Regions from separate parts of the Bradyrhizobium sp. 142 genome, predicted to be linked through region 3. Evidence: predicted binding sites of a transcription regulator. Region 3 holds the regulator's gene; each other region holds the start of a gene.

Region 1 (4,394 bases), on a different contig from region 3:
GGTCTTGGCGCCGCCGCCTTCGAGCAGACGGACGCCGCCATTGGCCACGTCATAGGTGCCGAGGAAGTCGCGGCCGCGACCGACCGGCCACGTCATCGGGGTGGTGTCGAGCGCCAGCGTCTTCTCGATCTCGTCGAGCAGCTCGAAGACGTCGCGGCTCTCGCGGTCCATCTTGTTGATGAAGGTGATGATCGGGATGTCGCGCAGGCGGCAGACCTCGAACAGTTTTCGCGTACGCGCCTCGATGCCCTTGGCGGCGTCGATCACCATCACGGCGGAGTCGACCGCGGTGAGCGTGCGGTAGGTATCTTCCGAAAAGTCTTCGTGGCCCGGCGTGTCCAGCAGGTTGAACACCAAACCCTCGAACTCGAAGGTCATCACGGAGGTCACGACCGAGATGCCGCGTTCGCGCTCGATCTTCATCCAGTCCGAGCGCGTGTTCCGCCGCTCGCCCTTGGCCTTGACCTGGCCGGCGAGATTGATCGCGCCGCCGAACAGCAACAGCTTCTCGGTCAGCGTGGTCTTGCCGGCGTCCGGATGCGAGATGATCGCAAAGGTTCGCCGCCGCGACACTTCAGCGGCAAGCGGGGAACGGGCCGGCGATTCGGCAGAAATGGCGATGTCGGACATGTCGGGAGCGTTTGGCAGGGAAAATGGGCCTGATCAAGCCTCATATGGTGATTGCCGAGCCTTCCGGCCAGCCCCATATCGCCCTTGGGAAGGACGTCCTTCCCGCCCATCAGTGCATCACACGCGGGGACGACCCTGCTTGAGCGGAGGGTCGTCATGGCCTGGAGCATCCTGTTCGTCGCCGGCCTGCTGGAGGTCTCCTGGGCGATCGGCCTCAAATATACCGAGGGTTTTACCAGGCTCGTTCCGTCCGTCCTCACGCTTGCGGCCATGGCCTGCAGCATCGTCCTGCTTGGGCTCGCACTGAAGACGCTTCCGATTGGAACCGCCTATGCGGTCTGGACCGGCATCGGTGCAGTCGGCACCGCGACGCTCGGCATCGTCCTCTTCGGCGAACCAGCGACCGCATTTCGCCTCGCCAGCATCGGACTGATCATCGCCGGCATTGTCGGGCTGAAGCTGGTTACTTGACGAAAATCTTGACCGCCCACCAGGTCAGCGCCGCGACAATCGCGGAGGCCGGCATCGTGATCACCCAGGCATAGACGATCGAACTGGCGACGTTCCAGCGCACCGCCGAGAGGCGGCGGGCGGCGCCAACGCCGACGATCGCGCCGGTGATGGTATGGGTGGTCGACACGGGAACCCCAAGGAATGTCGCCATGAACAGGGTCACCGCGCCGCCGGTCTCGGCGCAAAACCCCTGCATCGGCGTCAGTTTCGTGATGCGCAACCCCATGGTGCGGACAATGCGCCAGCCCCCCATCAGCGTGCCCATCGCCATCGCCGCCTGGCAGGACAGCACCACCCAGAACGGCACGAAGAACTCGCTGCCGAGATGGCCCTGCGAATAGAGCAGCACGGCGATGATGCCCATGGTCTTTTGAGCATCGTTACCGCCGTGACCGAGCGAATAAAGCGAGGCGGAGGCGAATTGCAGGATGCGGAAGGCGCGGTCGACCGCAAACGGCGTCGAGCGCACCGAAGCCCAGGACACGATCGCAACCAGCAGCATCGCAAGCAGGAATCCGACCAGCGGAGACAGCACGATGGCCAGCACGGTCTTGCTTAATCCACCCCACACCGCCGCCGAAATCCCGGCCTTGGCCATGCCGCCACCGACGAGCCCGCCGATCAGGGCATGGGACGACGATGACGGGATGCCGAGCGCCCAGGTGACCACATTCCAGACGATGGCGCCGACGAGAGCTGCAAAGATCACCTGCGCATCGACGATCGCGGGATCGATGATGCCGGTGCCGATGGTCTGGGCGACGTGCAGCCCAAACACCATGAAGGCGACGAAATTGAAGAACGCGGCCCAGAACACCGCGAATTGCGGCCGCAGCACGCGGGTCGAGACGATGGTCGCGATCGAGTTGGCGGCATCATGCAGGCCGTTCAGGAAGTCGAACAGCAGCGCGACGGCGATCAGTCCGACCAGGACGGGTAGACCCAACGCAGCATCCACGGCGCGCCCCTGCTTTAAAGATTGAGCATGATCTCCGCGCAAACGCCTGCTGCGTTTGTCGCGAAGGCAAACCGCCGCGCACTTTTCCGGATCATGCTCTAGACTTGCTCGATGACGATGCTGTTGATCTCGTTCGCGACGTCGTCGAAGCGATCGGCCACCTTTTCGAGGTGGTCGTAGATCTCGGCACCGACGATGAAATTCATTGCACTGCCGTCGCGGTGCTTCAGGAACAACTCCTTCAACCCGATGTCGTGGAGATCATCGACGCGGCCTTCCAGCTTGCCCAGCTCCTCCGTGATCGCCGTCAGCATGGCGACGTTCTGGCCGATCGCCTGCATCAGCGGCAGCGCGCGTCCGACCAGATTGGCACATTCGATCAAAAGCCCGCCGATCTCCCGCATCGGCGGCTCGAAGGTTCGGACCTCGAACAGCATCACCGCTTTCGCCGTCTGCTGCATCTGGTCGATGGCGTCGTCCATCGAGGTGATCAGGTTCTTGATGTCGCCGCGGTCGAACGGGGTGATGAAGGTGCGGCGCACCGCCGTCAGCACCTCGCGGGTGATGTTGTCGGCATCGTTCTCGAACTGACTGACGCGCTGGCAATAGACCGGCGTCTCCTCGCCCCCGTTCAGCATCCCCTGGAGCGCGATGGAGCCCTGAATCACGGTCTTGGCATGGCGGTCGAACAGGTCGAAGAACCGTTCTTCCTTGGGCAGGAAAGCGCGAAACCAACGCATCATGGGGATAGTCTACCGGTTGGACATGGCCCGGCCCGACCGGGCCGTCACGAAACTGTCATAGACCATTTTCGTTCCGCGCGCGTGCCACCTCACGCCAGCGGAGCCGGATCATCCACCGCTTTCACGCGCCAACAAAACCAGCACTCTATCAACGACTTAGAGCGAGCGCCGGAAGTAATGCGCGATTTCACCAACCACGCCGCGGCGGAAGGTAAGCACGCAGATCACGAAGATCGAGCCCTGGATCACCGTCACCCACTGGCCGAAGCCCGCCAGATATTGCTGCATGGCGATGATGGCGAAGGCACCGACCACGGGGCCGAAGATGGTGCCGAGACCGCCGACCAGCGTCATCAGCACCACTTCGCCCGACATCGACCAGTGCACGTCCGTGAGCGAGGCGTTCTGCGCCACGAACACCTTCAGCGCACCGGCGAAGCCGGCCAGCGTGCCCGACAGGACGAAGGCCAGGAACTTGTACTGGTCGGTCCGGTAACCCAGCGAGATCGCGCGCTGCTCGTTCTCGCGGATCGACTTCAGGACCTCACCGAATGGCGAGTTGATGATGCGGTAGATCAGCAGGAAGCCGGCGAGGAAGCCGACCAGCACGACATAATAGAGGACGGTGGGCTTCGAGAGATCGAAGACGCCGAACATGTGCCCTTGCGGAATGCCCTGGATGCCGTCCTCGCCATGGGTGAACGGCGCCTGGAGGTAGATAAAGTACAGCAGCTGCGACAGCGCCAGCGTGATCATCGAGAAATAGATGCCCTGGCGCCGAATCGAGATGTAGCCGGTCACGATAGAGAGGACGAAGGCGCCGGCGATGCCGACGAGGATGCCGAGCTCCGGCGGCAGCGCCCACACCTTCAGCGCATGCGCGCTGCAATAACCGGCGGTGCCTAAGAACATCGCGTGACCGAACGACAGCAGACCGCCATAGCCGATCAGAAGATTGAAGGCACAGGCGAGCAGCGCGAAGCAAAGTGCCTGCATCACGAAGAACGGATAGAGGCCGCTGAAGGGCACCGCGGCCAGCAGCAGCGCCATCACCACGAACACGATCATCTCGTCGCGTACCGCGCGCGGGGTTGCCGGCAGCGTATCGTCCGTCAAGACCGTCATATCAGGCCGCCCTTCCCGTCAATCCCGTTGGCTTCACCAGGAGCACCAGCACCATCAGCACGAACACGACGGTGTTGGAGGCCTCGGGATAAAAATACTTGGTCAGGCCCTCGATCACGCCAAGCGCAAAGCCGGTGATGATCGACCCCATGATCGAGCCCATGCCGCCGATCACGACCACCGCGAACACGACGATGATGAGGTCGGCGCCCATCAGCGGCCGCACCTGGTTGATCGGCGCCGAGAGCACGCCGGCGAGCGCGGCAAGGCCGACGCCGAGACCATAGGTCAGCGTGATCATGCGCGGCACATTGACGCCGAAGGCGCGCACCAGCGTCGGATTTTCGGTCGCGGCGCGCAAGTATGCGCCGAGCCGCGTCTTCTCGATCAGGAACCAGGTCGCGATGCACACCACCAGCGAGAAC
Region 2 (4,394 bases), on a different contig from region 3:
CCGTGTTCCAGGAAGCGTCCGATGATCGACTTGACGCGGATGTTTTCCGACAGGCCCGGAATGCCAGGCCGCAGGCAGCAGATGCCTCGCACCACGAGCTCGACCTGGACGCCGGCCTGTGACGCTTCGTAGAGCGCGTCGATGATGTCGGGGTCGACCAGCGCATTCATCTTCATCCAGACCGCGCCCGGCTTGCCGTGCCGGGCATGCTCGGTCTCGCCCTGGATGTGCTGGATGATGCGCTTGCGCAGGGTCAGCGGCGACACCGCCATCTTTTCGAGATCGCTTGGCGCCGCATAGCCGGTGATGAAGTTGAACACGCGCGCGGCGTCGCGGCCGATGGTCGGCTCCGAGGTGAAGTAGGAGAGGTCGGTGTAGATGCGCGCGGTCACCGGGTGATAGTTGCCGGTGCCGGTATGGACATAGGTGGTGAGGCTGCCACCTTCGCGGCGCACCACCATCGACAGCTTGGCGTGGGTCTTGAGTTCGAGGAAGCCGTAGACCACCTGGACGCCGGCGCGTTCGAGGTCGCGCGCCCAGCGGATGTTGGCCTCTTCGTCGAATCGCGCCTTCAGCTCGATCAGCGCGGTGACCGACTTGCCGGCTTCCGCGGCTTCCGCGAGCGCACGCACGATCGGCGAGTTGTTGGAGGTGCGGTAGAGCGTTTGCTTGATCGCGACGACGTCCGGATCGCGCGTGGCCTGCTGGAGGAACTGCACCACCACATCGAAGGATTCGTAGGGGTGATGGACGACCAAGTCCTTCTGCCGGATCGCGGCAAAAATGTCGCCGCCGTGCTCGCGCACGCGCTCGGGATGGCGTGGCACGTAAGGCGTGAATTCGAGGTCGGGCCGGTCGAGGCGGGTGAGCTGGGACAGCTCGTTCATGGCGAGCACGCCGTCGACCAGAAACACCTCGTCGTCAGCGGCCGACAGCGCGTGCTGCACGAAGCTGCGCAGCTGCTCCGGCATCTTGGCGTCGATCTCGAGCCGGATCACCGAACCGCGGCGACGACGCTTCAGCGCGGTCTCGAACAGGCGGACGAGGTCTTCGGCTTCTTCCTCGATTTCCAGCTCGGAGTCGCGGATGATGCGGAAGGCGCCCTGGCCGTGCAGGTTGTAGCCGGGGAATAGGCGATTGATGAACAGGGCAGTCGCTTGCTCCAGGGTGATTAGCCGCACCGTGCCGTCGGCCGGCAGGCGGATGAAGCGGTCGATCTTGCCGGGCATGCGGATCAGCGCGTTCATTTGCTTGCCGTCGGCGGCGCGCGTGAGCTGGAGCGCGATGGTGAAGCCGAGGCTCGGAATGAACGGGAAGGGATGGGCCGGGTCGATCGCGAGCGGCGTCAGCAGCGGGAACACGTTGGCGAGGAAGTAGTCCTCGATCCAGGTCCGCTCCGCCTTAGTGACCTCCTTGCCGTCCACCAGGACGATGCCGACGTCGGCCAGCGAGCCGCGCAGGCCGCGCCAGATCGCCTGCTGGTCGGAGGCCAGCTTGGAGACAGTCTGGTTGATCAGGGCGAGCTGCTCGGACGGGGTCAAGCCGTCCGGGCTGCGCTCGGCAATACCCTCGCGCACCTGGGCCTTGATGCCGGCGACGCGGACCATGAAGAATTCGTCGAGATTATTCGCCGAAATCGACAGGAATCGCACCCGCTCCAGCACGGGGTGGCTGGGATTGACCGATTCCTCCAGGACGCGCCGGTTGAAATGCAGCCACGATAGCTCGCGGTTGATGAACCGCTCGGGGCTCGAAGCGATCGTCGGCTGGCCTTCGAATTCTTGAGTTTTTTCTTTAATTTCAATGACTTGCGCAGAGTCCATCAGAAGCCGATCCATCCTGTTTCGCCTCACTTTGCGACTTATGCGCAAAACCGGCGCGAGCATGTGTGAGTGCGATGACGTTTCGATGACATTGACGTTCCGCCGGCGCGCCGCGTCAAGCGCTGTGGATGGGGAGCCGACTCAGGCGTCGCGCAGCAGCTCGGCGGCGAGCGCCCGGGTGACGGGACGGCCGAGCCGCAGCGCCTCGCTGTCGAGCAATTCCACAGCCTGGCGGGCGGCTGCTGAGGACCGCTCGAGGCGGGTGGTGAGGTAGCTGACCACGGTCTCGTCAACGGCGAGCTGGCGGTCGGCGCAGAACTTGACGATCAGGCCGCGGAACAGCTGGTCGTCTGGCGGCAACAGCGAGACCACGGGAACAGCCCGCAACCGGGAGCGCAGGTCGCGCAGTTCGATGTCGAGGGCAGCAGGCACCTCGCGTCCGGTGAAGAGGACGTAGGCGCCGTCTTCACGCGCGAGGTTCATCAGATGGAAGACGGCGCGCTCGTCGAATTCCTTTGCCTTGAGATCCTCGACCACCAAGGCGCCGGTCGCGAGCGCGCCGGGCACGCTCGCGGGGATCAGCGCATTCGCCGTGGTCGAGCGGGCGCCGGCGTCCTCGGCCCAGATCGCTCCGAGATGGCTCTTGCCGCTTCCTTCGGGGCCGGCCAGCCACATGATCCGGTTCGGCCATTCCGGCCAACTGTCGATCAGGCCGAGACCGGCCGCATTGGCGGGACCTTCGAGGAAATTGTCCCGGCTCAGGCTTTCCGCATGCGGAAGTGAAAACGCCAATTGTCGGGGATGAACGCGGCCTGCCACGCTTGCTTTGCTCCATGCCGGACGGCCGGCTTCAGTTGAAAGAGTAGACGTATCGAGCGCGAGTTGGCCTTTTGCGGGGGCTTATCCCGGCTCATTTGCCTTCGATGGTGCTCATGTGCCGCAGCCACTCAACGAGATAGAGCGACACGGAGGAGAGCGTGAAGACGGTGACGAGGCTCATTAGAATTATATCATAGGGCTGCGCCTTGAAGCCGAACGCAAGCGCGGCCAATACCAGCGCCGCGAAGGCCACCTGGGCCACAGTGTTGAGCTTGGACACCTTCGACGGCTTCATCTCGACCGGCTTGTCGAATAGCCAGGAGACGATCACGGCCGCCACGATCATGATGTCCCGCGACACCACCAGGATCACGATCCAGCGCGGAATCGCGCCCCAGATGCCGAGCGCCATGTAGATCGAGACCAACAGCGCCTTGTCCGCAAGCGGGTCGAGCAGGGCGCCGAGCTCGCTCGTCATGTTGAACCGCTTGGCGAGGAAGCCGTCGACGGCATCGCTTATGCCGGCGATCAGGAAGACGGCGAACGCCACCTCCATTTGGCTCGACACGATGGCCCAGACAATAATCGGGACCAGCATGATGCGGCCCAGGGTAATGATGTTCGGAATACTCACGCGGCGCTTCCCGGCACCCGGCCTGACCTCGAATCCGGCCCGTTTGAAGGCCGAACCGGTTGATATCTACATAGTATAGGGCAGCGCGCCATGCGAGCCATTGCGTGTCCCCGGAATTCGACGTAACCAGCCGCAAACCCACTGGAAATCGGGCATGACCGACCGCAAAAACGGCCTCACTTACGCCGATTCAGGCGTCGATATCGATGCGGGCAACCGCCTGGTCGACCTGATCAAGCCGATGGTGCGCGCCACCGCACGCGCGGGTGCCGACGCCGAGATCGGCGGCTTTGGCGGCCTGTTCGACCTCAAAGCGGCCGGTTTCAAGGATCCCATCCTGGTCGCCGCGACCGATGGCGTGGGCACCAAGGTCAAGATCGCGATCGAGACCGGCCTTCATGGCGGCATCGGCATCGACCTCGTCGCCATGAGCGTCAACGACCTCGTGGTGCAGGGCGCCGAGCCGCTGTTCTTCCTGGATTATTTTGCCTGCGGCAAGCTCGATCCGGAGGCGACCGCTGCGATCGTCGCGGGCGTTGCCGAGGGATGCCGGGAATCGGGCTGTGCCCTGATCGGCGGCGAGACTGCCGAAATGCCCGGCCTCTACAAGGATGGCGATTATGACCTCGGCGGCTTTGCCGTCGGCGCCGCCGAGCGGGGCACGCTGCTGCCGCGCAGGGACATCGCCGCGGGCGACGCCGTGATCGGGCTGGCCTCGTCGGGCGTGCATTCCAACGGCTTCTCGCTGGTGCGAAAGATCGTCGAGCGGTCCGGCCTCGGCTTCGCCGCACAGGCCCCGTTTGCGCCGGTCATGACGCTCGGCGGTGCGCTGCTGACGCCGACACGGCTCTACGTCAGGTCCTGCCTGCGCGCCATCCGCGAGACCGGTGCGGTCAAGGGCCTCGCCCACATCACCGGCGGCGGCTTCACCGACAACATTCCGCGCGTGCTGCCAAAGCACCTCGGCGTCGGCATCGATCTGTCGCGCCTGCCGGTGCTTCCGGTGTTCAAATGGCTGGCCGCACAGGCCGGCATCGCTGAACTCGAAATGCTGCGCACCTTCAATTGCGGTATCGGCATGATCGCAATCGTCGAGCCGGATAAGGTCGACCAGGTGG
Region 3 (4,394 bases):
ACGACCGAGGATATGCTGCTGCTGGTGCCGAATGCGCTGCGCGAGGCCGCCTCTGCGCTCGGCCTGCCGCGTTCGCTGGTGATCAAGCGCATCGCCTATCGCTCGGCGCGCTCGGGCCTCATCACCGGCGTGCTGCTGGCCACCGCCCGCGTCGCCGGCGAGACCGCGCCTTTGCTGTTCACCGCGCTGTCGAACCAGTTCTTCAGCCTGAGCCTGAACAAGACGATGGCCAACCTGCCGGTCACCATCAACAACTTCGTGCAGAGCCCCTATGCCTACTGGAAGCAGCTGGCCTGGAGTGGGGCGCTGCTCATCACGCTGACCGTTCTTGCCCTGAATATTGGCGCGCGCATCCTTGGCGCCGAGAGGACCGCAAAATGAGTGATCTGTCCGTATCCATGAGCGCGTCCGGCGGCCTGCCCCAGGCGCCGGTGCTGCCCGAGGCGCCCCCCAAGGTGACGGTGCGCAAGCTGAACTTCTATTACGGCGAGCACCATGCGCTGAAGAACATCGACCTGACGCTCGGCACCAACCGCGTTACGGCGTTCATCGGCCCGTCGGGCTGCGGCAAGTCGACCCTGCTGCGCATCTTCAACCGGATGTATGATCTGTATCCCGGCCAGCGCGCCACCGGACAGCTCATGCTCGACCAGACCAACATTCTCGATCCCCGGCTCGACCTCAACCTGCTGCGCGCACGCGTCGGCATGGTGTTCCAGAAGCCGACGCCGTTCCCAATGACGATCTACGAGAACATCGCCTTCGGCATCCGCCTCTATGAGAGGATCTCGAAATCCGAGATGGACGACCGGGTCGAGAAGGCGCTGCGCGGCGGCGCGCTCTGGAACGAGGTCAAGGACAAGCTCAACGCCTCGGGCCTGTCGCTCTCCGGCGGCCAGCAGCAGCGCCTCTGCATCGCCCGCACGGTCGCGGTGCGGCCCGAGGTGATCCTGTTCGACGAGCCCTGCTCGGCGCTGGACCCGATCTCGACCGCCAAGGTCGAGGAGCTGATCCAGGAGCTCTCCGAGAACTACACGATCGCGATCGTCACCCACAACATGCAGCAGGCGGCCCGCGTCTCCGACAAGACCGCCTTCATGTATCTCGGTGAATTGATCGAGTTCGACGACACCAGCAGGATCTTCACGTCACCGAGCGATCGGCGTACGCAGGATTACATCACCGGCCGGTTCGGCTGAGGAGACGGGACATGGTTTCTGAACATACCGCAAAGGCGTTCGACACCGACCTCCAGGAGCTCACCCGGCTGGTCGCCGAGATGGGCGGGATTGCCGAGCGCATGATCGTGGAGTCCGTCGATGCGCTGATCCGGCGCGACGTCGCGCTCGGTCAGCGCGTCGTCACCATCGACGCCGAGCTCGACATCCTCCAGAGGCGCATCGAGGAGCGTGCGGTGCTCACCATCGCTCGCCGCCAGCCGATGGCGGTTGACCTGCGCGAGATCGTCGGCGCCATGCGCGTTGCGACCGATCTCGAGCGCATTGGCGACCTCGCCAAGAACATGGGCAAGCGCGTCGCGGCGCTGGAGACGGACTTCCATCCGCTGAAGCTGTTCCGCGGCCTGGAACACATGACCGACCTCGTGCAGCAGCAGGTCAAATCGGTGCTGGACGCCTATGCCGCGCATGATCTGCCGGCGGCGATGGCGGTGTGGAAGGGCGACGAGGAAGTCGATGCCATCTGCACCTCGCTGTTCCGCGAACTCCTCACCTACATGATGGAAGATCCACGCAACATCTCGTTCTGCATCCACCTGATGTTCTGCGCCAAGAACATCGAGCGCATCGGCGACCACGCCACCAACATTGCCGAGACCGTGTTCTACATGATCGAGGGTCAGGCCATCACCGACAAGCGGCCGAAGGGCGACATGACGACCTTCGCCACCACGGTTCCGAATACCTAAAGACTCAAGGGAGCAACGAGCCCATGGGCGCACGCATTATGGTGGTTGAGGACGAGGAAGCTCTGACAGAGCTTCTCCGCTACAACCTCGAAGGCGACGGCTATGACGTCGAGACGGTGATGCGCGGCGACGACGCCGACACCCGCCTCAAGGAGCATATCCCCGACCTGATCGTGCTCGACTGGATGCTGCCGGGGTTGTCCGGCATCGAGCTGTGCCGGCGGCTTCGCACCCGGCCCGAGACCAAGCAGCTCCCGATCATCATGCTCACCGCCCGCGGCGAGGAGAGCGAGCGGGTGCGGGGATTGGCGACCGGCGCCGACGACTACATCGTCAAGCCGTTCTCGGTGCCGGAGCTCCTGGCGCGGGTGAAGGGCCTGCTCAGGCGCGCAAGCCCGGAGCGGCTTGCCACCGTGCTCGCCTTTGGCGACATCGAACTCGATCGCGACAAACGTCGCGTCGCGCGCTCAGGCCGTCCGATTGATCTTGGTCCGACCGAATATCGTCTGCTGGAGTTCTTCCTGGAGCACCCCGGCCGGGTGTTCTCGCGCGAGCAGCTGCTCGACAGCGTCTGGGGCCGCGACATCTATATCGACGAGCGTACCGTCGACGTGCACATCGGCCGCCTTCGCAAGCTGCTCAATCTCGGCCGCGAGCAGGACCCCATCCGCACCGTCCGCGGCGCCGGTTACGCACTGGACGATCGTTTTGCGAAAGCGGAGCAGGCGTAGGCCTTTGCGAGCTGATTTAGCGAGCTGCCGCTACACTCTCAGCCGTCGTCCCGGACAAGCGTAACGTTTGCAACGCGCAGCGTTGTCCAGAGCGGAGCGCAGATCCCGGACCCATAGCCACAGGGAGTGGTTGTTGCGCAAAAAAGGTAACTCCGAGTCCCCGTAACCACATCTTGCGGTGGCCATGGATCCCGGATCTGCGCGCGCTTGAGGCGCGCTTGTCCGGGAGACACTGAGTGATTTGCGCGGTCATCGTGTGACGGCGCTATCCTTGCAGTCAGCTAATCCGCCAGCTTACCGCGGCCCGGGCTTGGACGGTGCACGCCTGCGGTCCGCCGCCGGCTGGTACGCGACGCGCGAGTGCTGGGCGCAATAGGGCAGGCCGGACAGCGCCCTGCCGCCGCAGAAGAAGAAATCGGGGCTCGAGGGATCGCCGACCGGCCAGTGACAGGTCGCCTCGTTCAATTCCAGCAACGACAGCCGCTGGCTCATCGGCACCACGTTGTCGTAGGTGACCGGATCCGGCTCCACCTCGACCTCGAAGGCCTGCGCCAGCGCCGTATTGCCGCGCGAGATCGGACGGTTCACCCGCATCATGTGCTGCGCCGGGCGCGCCTTGCGCGGCCGGGGAGCAGCGGATGAAGGGCTCTTGGCGCGGCCGGACAGGCCGAGCCGGTGCACCTTTCCGATCACGGCGTTGCGGGTCACATTGCCGAGCTCCGCCGCGATCTGGCTGGCCGAAAGTCCGGCCTCCCAGAGCTTCTTCAGCTGCTCGACGCGATCATCCGACCAGGTCAAAACCGTCATTGCACCCTTTCCCTCGCTGCGCGCCTGCCATACCGGCTCACAGCGAATGCCTAAGCTTTGAAAAACCCGTGCCGCCAGAATCCCTTAAGGCTCGCCGGGCGCACCAGATGCGCCCGAACGTTTACGCCGGTACATGAGGACTTAGAGATCAGAACCGCTGCACGAGATGTCGTATCTGACAAGCCAAACGCTACAATATGGCGTGACTCACGCGCAAGAGTCCGCCGACTCGCTTCCACATGTTCCGTGGCTAAAACTCGCAAAATCGGCACCGCAAGACTACGGATTCAGCGTTTCGCGAGGCTTTCCGGGCGGCATTGACACCGGTTTTACCAAGCATAAGATAGTACTACGTGCCGCCCTTAAAAGGCGGCACGTTTCGTTTTTCGGGCCGGTCAATGGTGCGCTGCGTAAGCGCGTTGAGGCCGGCCTCAACATCCAAGTGACCGTCATGACCAACAGCGCCGCGCCGCATCTGCTTCCCGTTTTCGCCAGGGCCGACCTTGGTTTCGAGCGCGGTGAAGGCTGCTGGCTGATCGCAACCAACGGCGAGCGTTACCTCGATTTCACCTCCGGCGTCGCTGTGAATGCGCTCGGCCATGCCCATCCGGCGCTGGTCAAGGCGTTGCAGGAGCAGGCGACGAAACTCTGGCACATGTCGAACCTGTTCCAGAGCCCCGACGGCGAGCGGCTGGCGGCACGTCTGTGCAATGAGAGCTTCGCGGACTTCGTGTTCTTCTGCAATTCCGGCGCCGAGGCAATGGAATGCGTGATCAAGATCGTGCGCCGCTTTCACGCCGCAAAGGGCCATCCCGACCGCTACCGCATGATCACGTTTGAAGGCGCGTTCCACGGCCGCACGCTTGCGACGCTGGCTGCGACCGGCTCGGCCAAATATCTCGAAGGCTTCGGTCCGCCGATGGAGGGGT

What was found. Region 3 encodes PhoB, which activates phosphate uptake and scavenging genes when phosphate is short. Its sites were predicted from a motif close to TGTCATNNANCTGTCAT; they were not measured.
Region 1: IVA82_RS34365 (DUF47 domain-containing protein) is a predicted target of PhoB. The motif match lies at 2,887-2,903, and genes of this name have one in related genera.
Region 2: IVA82_RS14420 (RNA degradosome polyphosphate kinase) is a predicted target of PhoB. The motif match lies at 1,898-1,914, and genes of this name have one in related genera.

Annotation. Positions count from the first base shown of each region.
Region 1 is NZ_JADPKQ010000374.1:62,670-67,063, forward strand. Features, by position in the region: gene IVA82_RS34350 (peptide chain release factor 3) at 1-630, opposite strand, end outside; gene sugE (quaternary ammonium compound efflux SMR transporter SugE) at 787-1,101, shown strand; gene IVA82_RS34360 (inorganic phosphate transporter) at 1,094-2,101, opposite strand; gene IVA82_RS34365 (DUF47 domain-containing protein) at 2,200-2,844, opposite strand; gene IVA82_RS34370 (branched-chain amino acid ABC transporter permease) at 3,001-3,969, opposite strand; gene IVA82_RS34375 (branched-chain amino acid ABC transporter permease) at 3,971-4,394, opposite strand, start outside.
Region 2 is NZ_JADPKQ010000144.1:34,567-38,960, reverse strand. Features, by position in the region: gene IVA82_RS14420 (RNA degradosome polyphosphate kinase) at 1-1,823, opposite strand, end outside; gene IVA82_RS14415 (DnaA/Hda family protein) at 1,965-2,642, opposite strand; gene IVA82_RS14410 (CDP-alcohol phosphatidyltransferase family protein) at 2,734-3,276, opposite strand; gene purM (phosphoribosylformylglycinamidine cyclo-ligase) at 3,431-4,394, shown strand, end outside.
Region 3 is NZ_JADPKQ010000173.1:20,673-25,066, forward strand. Features, by position in the region: gene pstA (phosphate ABC transporter permease PstA) at 1-381, shown strand, start outside; gene pstB (phosphate ABC transporter ATP-binding protein PstB) at 378-1,199, shown strand; gene phoU (phosphate signaling complex protein PhoU) at 1,211-1,927, shown strand; gene phoB (phosphate regulon transcriptional regulator PhoB) at 1,951-2,658, shown strand; gene IVA82_RS16280 (GcrA family cell cycle regulator) at 2,953-3,465, opposite strand; gene IVA82_RS16285 (aspartate aminotransferase family protein) at 3,917-4,394, shown strand, end outside.